DNA from 2 places in the Kocuria sp. CPCC 205297 genome. Region 2 is predicted to be linked to the other one. Evidence: riboswitches for the same ligand, from Rfam matches in the RefSeq annotation. Region 2 holds a riboswitch; the other holds the start of a gene.
The links. Region 2 has a riboswitch for S-adenosylmethionine ahead of RF650_RS12820 (LLM class flavin-dependent oxidoreductase). Riboswitches for the same ligand answer to the same signal wherever they lie in the genome.
Positions count from the first base shown of each region.

Region 1: linked by a shared signal. The riboswitch ahead of RF650_RS01330 (hypothetical protein) and the one ahead of RF650_RS12820 (LLM class flavin-dependent oxidoreductase) in region 2 are both predicted to bind S-adenosylmethionine.

Region 1 is NZ_JAVKPY010000001.1:275,659-278,622, reverse strand. Features, by position in the region: gene RF650_RS01350 (hypothetical protein) at 1-42, shown strand, start outside; gene RF650_RS01345 (BCCT family transporter) at 312-662, shown strand; partial or broken gene RF650_RS01340 (hypothetical protein) at 569-796, shown strand; partial or broken gene RF650_RS01335 (GMC oxidoreductase) at 842-985, shown strand; gene RF650_RS01330 (hypothetical protein) at 1,100-1,378, opposite strand; SAM riboswitch class IV at 1,399-1,541, opposite strand; gene RF650_RS01325 (glycosyltransferase family 4 protein) at 1,653-2,816, opposite strand; gene RF650_RS01320 (DUF6350 family protein) at 2,935-2,964, shown strand, end outside.
Region 2 is NZ_JAVKPY010000017.1:20,886-23,849, reverse strand. Features, by position in the region: gene RF650_RS12830 (aliphatic sulfonate ABC transporter substrate-binding protein) at 1-570, opposite strand, end outside; gene RF650_RS12825 (ABC transporter ATP-binding protein) at 575-1,378, opposite strand; SAM riboswitch class I at 1,386-1,477, opposite strand; SAM riboswitch class IV at 1,606-1,720, shown strand; gene RF650_RS12820 (LLM class flavin-dependent oxidoreductase) at 1,798-2,964, shown strand, end outside.

The DNA of each region.
Region 1 (2,964 bases), on a different contig from region 2:
GAGGAGTTCGCGAGCGCCCTCGTGGCCAAGCTGCTGGGCTGACAGTGCCGCCCCGGGCGAACGGGGGGGGGTGTACTCGTGGGGCCGCGCGGCTGCATTCGGCCGCTGCGCGGCCCTCCCCTAAAGTGAGGTGGCGTGCCATGACTAACGGCTGGTAGTAAGGCGCCTCAACCCCGGGTCGTCCGACGTCCGACCCGCATCCCCGACGTGACCACACACGATTCCTCGTCCATCCGTCACCCACGCCCGGGCTCGTCGCCCGTCGCGGATCCGCCAGCCCTGTCCGGGCCCCTCGCTCTGCGCCACCCCGGTTGCCCGTCAACTGGCGGGTCTTCGTGGCCGCGGCAACCCTGCTTGTCTCGCTGTCCGCCTGGGCCACGGAGGCACCCGAGCACGCCGACGCCGTGATCGGCGGCGTGGTCGCGTGGGTCGCCTCCCGGCTGGGGTGGTTCTACATCCTCACGGCCGCTCTCGTGATCGTGTTCGTGATCCTGGTCGCGGACAGCAGGCACGGCACGATCAAGATGGGCCCGGACCACGCGAAACCCCAGTTCAACCTGTTCACGGGGTGGGCCATGTACGCCCTGATGGGCATGGCATTCGGCTACTTCGCCTACCGCTTCGGCATGCCGCTGAGCATCCGCTCCGCTCTCTACCCCTGATCGGGTGCCGGATCCACGGTGCCGCCGGCGACGCCGTGGACACCGCGGCGCTGCTGGGGACCATCTTGGGCGTGGACAAGGGCACCCGGCGGCTTTCCGAGCTGAGCATCATCCTGGCGATCGGGCTCATGCTGTACGTGCTCATCACCGGGCGCACGGCGTTCCTGCTGGATGCGATCGTCAAGGGCGTGAGCGGATTGCGCGTGGCAGACGCCTCGGTGATGTCCGAGCTCGTGACGGTGAACCCGAAGATCACGGTCTTCATGATCGGTGAACGCGCCGCCGAGCTGATCGCCCAGGACCGGGACGCGACCGCCCGGTGAGCACGGCCGTCAAGAACCGAGCAGGCTGAGAACATGGGTGTGGCCCGGGTCCGTCCGGACCCGGGCCACACCCGATCGTGGAGTTCGCGGTCGCGGGGACCGTGCTCGCGAGGACTACGCGGGCAAGGGCTCCAGCTTGTAGAAGGACACCCCGCCGGTCACCCGGGACGCCCCGGGGACCAGGAGTCTGCTGTACTTGGCGCACCACTGGCCGCGCCCCCGTGTGTGCTGTGCGGCGAGTGCGACCTCACGGGCGTCGTCCGCGAAGTACTCGTGCTCGTGACCGTCCGATCCCGTGATGGACACCACGTGCCGGGCGGGGTCCGCCTGAACGGTGACGTCCACCCATTGTTCGCGGGTGTCGGGGTGGGATTTCTGGGTTGTCGTGTTCATGATGTCGGGCCTCTGAATTTTCCGGTCGCTTGCCGGGACCACACGTGTGGCCCCGGCCACTTCGTCATCCAATCCACCCCTGAACCGAGGGTTGGCGTACGCCGAGTTGGAGCTCTGGGCGCGCGGTGACGTCCTTGTCGTTGCGCGGGCGCATCTCGTGAAGCTGCTTCGAGCCTATCCGTGGATTCGGGGGACCAGCCAGGCGCGGACCGAGAATGTCATCAAAACTTAATCAAGCTTCTGTTGAGTAACATCTGGCACCCGGCGGCGGTTCTCATGGGGTGCGCAGGTCGCTGCGGCGCGTGCCGCGCATCCGGGAGGTGACCGTGCGAGCGCGCTCGTAGTGGCCCAGCAACTGCTCGCACACGGCACCCCACGTGCGCTCCTGCACGCACTGGCGGGCGGTGCGCGCGAAGGCGAGGCGTTTGGCGTCGTCGCCCGCGAGGTCTCGGACGCGCTCGCGCAACCCGGCCAGGTCACCCGGGGCGTAGAGCCACCCGTTACGCGAGGAGTCCACGAGGTCCAGGGGGCCGCCGCGGCCCACGGCCACCACCGGGACCCCGGAGGCCATGGCTTCCTGGATGGTCTGGCAGAACGTCTCGTGCTCACCCGGGTGCACGAACACGTCCAGCGACGCCATGGCCGTGGCGAGTTCGGTGCCCGTGAGGAAGCCCTCGAAGTGCGCGTTGGGCAATACCGAGCGCAGCGACTCCTTCCCGGGGCCGGAACCGATGATCACGAGCCGGGTGTCCGGCAGGGCGTCGATCGCGGCGAGGTCCGCGACCTGCTTCTCGGGGGCCAACCGCCCCACGTATCCCACGAGTCGCTTGCCGCCGCCCACGCGCTCGCGCCACGCGTGATCGCGCAGCGCGGGACGGAACCGACTCGTGTCCACTCCGCGGCGCCACATGTGCACCCGCTGGACGCCATGCTCGTGGAGTTGGCTGATCGACGCCGTGGAGGGAGCGAGCGTGAGGGTCGCACTGTTGTGCATCGCACGCACGTGGGACCACATGGCGGTCTCCAGCACGGACGCCCCGTAGCGTGCGGCGTAACCGGGCACGTCCGTCTGGTACACGGCCACGCACGGCAGACCCAAACCCTTGGCGGCCTGGATGGCCTGCCACCCGAGCACGAACGGGGACGCCACGTGCACCACGTCCGGCGCGAAACGGGCCAGGATGCGCTGCATGCGACTCACGGTGCAGCTCGCCACGCGGACCTCGGGATAGCCCGCGAGCGGCAGGGACGGGATGCGTTCGATCCGCACGCCGTCCACGTGGTCCACAGAGCCCAGGAACAGGGTCTTCTCATAGGAGGGGGCGATCACCATGGCCTCGTGCCCGTGATCCCGCAGGTGTTCCAGGACGCGGATCACCGAATGCGTGACACCGTTGACGTGGGGGAGGAACTGTTCGGCCACCAATGCGATTCTCACGGTTCCCACTGTGGGCCCGGCGCCTCACGGGGGAGTCACCCGGGGGTGGCCCGCAGATGAAGTCCGCGCTAACTTCGCTGCCCGTGGTGCGCGGGTGAACGTGAAAAGATGTCCGGTGATGAAACTTCCCTCACTGCCCGGCGTGGTC
Region 2 (2,964 bases):
GGTGTCCAGCGCGGTGCGCCCGTCCGCGTGCTGCAGGTTCACCACGGTGACGTCCTGTGCGCTCATGCCCGCCGCGCCGAGGGACTGCAGGAGGAAGAAGTACGGATCCGTGCCCTTCGTCGCGGCCACGGACGTGCCCGCGAGGTCCGCCACGGTGCGCACGGGGGAGTCCGGGGTGCGCACGAGCGCGGACCACTCGGGCTGTGAGAACAGGTCGATCGTCCTGATCGGCGAGCGGTTGGCACGTGCGAGCAGTGCGGCGGAACCTGCCGTGGAGCCCACGTCCACGACCCCGGCGCGTAGCGACTCGTTGGCCTTGTTGGAACCGGCCGAGTACACCCACGTCACGGTCTGGCCGTGGGCGCCGGCGACCTTCTCGAGCCAGCCCTTGGCCTTGATGATCAGGGACAGCGGGTTGTAGGTCGCGTAGTCCAGGTAGATCTCGTGCGCGGAACCGCCGGCCACACCGCGGCCCGGACCTTCGCCCTCCATGACGCATCCGCTCAGGGGCAGCGCCAGCGCGGACAGGCCGAGTGCCTGCAGTGCGCGGCGTCGGGACAACTGCGCCATGCGCTCAGCGCTCCACGCCGAGCAGGGCCAACAGGTGGGCGCGCAGTGCGGTGATCTCACTGTCCTCGCGGGAGCGCGGGCGGGCCAGCTCGGGGGAGATGATCTCGGCGATGGTCGCGGGGCCCGTGGCCGTTTCCCGCGCGAGCACCACCACGTGATCGGAGAGCACCAGGGCTTCCTCGACGTCGTGGGTGACCATGAGCACGGTCGTGGGATCGGCGCGGTGCACGTCCAGCAGCAGATCCTGCATCCTGATCCGGGACAGGGCGTCCAGGGCCCCGAAGGGCTCGTCCAACAGCAGGACCCGCGGGTTCCGTGCCAGGGCCCGGGCGAGGGATGCGCGCTGTGCCATGCCCCCGGAGATCTCCGAGGGACGGTGATTCGCGTGGTGGGACAGGCCGACGAGCTCCAACAGCTGCGCCACCCGCCGCTTCCCCTCCTGGGCGGGAGTCCCGTGGGGCAGACCCAGTGCCACGTTGCGCGCCACGCTGCGCCACGGCAGCAACCGCGGTTCCTGGAAGCCGACGGCGCAGCGCGGGTCGATCTCGCGCACCACCGAGTCGTCGATCCGGACTTCGCCCTCGCTCGCCGTGCCGAGCCCGGCCACGGCGCGTAGCAGGGTGGACTTGCCGCACCCCGAGGGGCCCAGGACGGAGACGATCTCGCCCGGACGCACCGTGAAGGTCACGTCCCTCAGGACCTCGTGGACATGCGCTCCGTGGTGTGCGGGGAAGGACTTGCCGACCCGGTCGAAGGTGACCGCCGCGGCGTCGACGGCAGATTCCGGGCGCGTGAGGACATGGCTCAATTCATCAACTCCATCGTTCCTGGCATTAGCACCTTGCCCGCGTGGGGCTGGTTGCTGCGACGTCAACGAGCCAGGTCTCTCAGCCGCTCCGGATGGGAACCCCACCATTGAACGGGCCGGGAGCCCGCGGGTGCAAATCGTGTGACGCGCCGGGGCGTCGTCGTGACGTGCCGTAACCCCAGGTGTTTCCGAGGACCGGGGATCCCCGTTAGGATCGATGTCACAACGATCACGAGTGCCGACGTTCAGCCCTGGCTTGTCGGACGGCAACCCTCTCCCGTAGCGGGGTGCCCCAGGTGAGGATCGGGCCGCATGACACACCGCATGCGGCAAGTACGGCGCCACACAAGCGCGCTGGACCCGCAAGGTAGGCCGCCGTAGGTGGTGCACGGGGCGCGGGTCGTGTTCCTGCTGAGGGGCTGACCGAGATGAGCAAACGGATTTCCGTCAACGCGTTCGACATGACCTGCGTGGATCACCAGAGCTTCGGGTTGTGGCGCCACCCGCGGTCCCGGGCCACCGAGTACAACACCATCGAGTACTGGACGGAGCTGGCCAAGCTGCTGGAGCGGGGCAAGTTCGACGCACTGTTCCTCGCGGACGTGGTGGGCATCTACGACATCTACAAGAACTCCGCGGCTCCGGCCGTGCGTGACGGGGCCCAGGTCCCGGTCAACGACCCGTTCATGCAGGTCTCGGCCATGGCCGCCGTGACCGAGCACCTGGGCTTCGGCGTGACGAGCGCGGTGACCTACGAGCAGCCCTACACCCTGGCCCGCAAGTACGCCACACTGGATCACCTCACCAAGGGCCGCGTGGGATTCAACGTGGTGACCTCCTACCTTCCGTCCGCTGCGGAGAACCAGGGCCTGCCGCGCCAGATCGAGCACGATACGCGTTACGAGATCGCGGAGGAGTTCCTGGACGTGTGCTACAAGCTCTGGGAGGGCTCGTGGGAGGAGGACGCCGTGGTTCAGAACCGTGAGACGGGTGTCTACGCGGATCCCACCAAGGTCCATCCCATCCGGCACAGCGGGGAGCACTTCACGGTTCCCGGAGCGGGGCTCACGGCACCGTCCCCGCAGCGCACACCGCTGATCTTCCAGGCCGGCGCGTCCTCGCGCGGGCAGGCGTTCGCGGGTAAGCATGCGGAAGCCGTGTTCATCGGCGGGTTGCGCCCGGACCTCACACGTTTCGTGACTGACAAGATCCGCGACCGGGCTCAGGCCGAGGGCCGCAGCCGTGACGACGTCAAGATCTACGCGATGCTCTCCGTGGTCGTCGCGGACACGGACGAGCAGGCCCAGGAGAAGTACCGCGATTACCTGCAATACGTGGACCTGGAGGCCTCCCAGGCGATCATCGGTGGGTGGTCCGGCGTGGACCTGTCCCAGTTCGACGAGGACGAGGCCCTGAACTACATCAAGACCGACTCCATCCAGTCCTTCCTGACCCCGTTCACGCTGCAGTCCAAGGACAAGCAGTGGACGCGCGAGGAGATCGCCAAGCACTGCGCCCTGGGCGGGATGGGTGCCGTGCTCGTGGGCTCCGCACAGACCGTCGCGGATCAGCTCGAGACCTGGGTG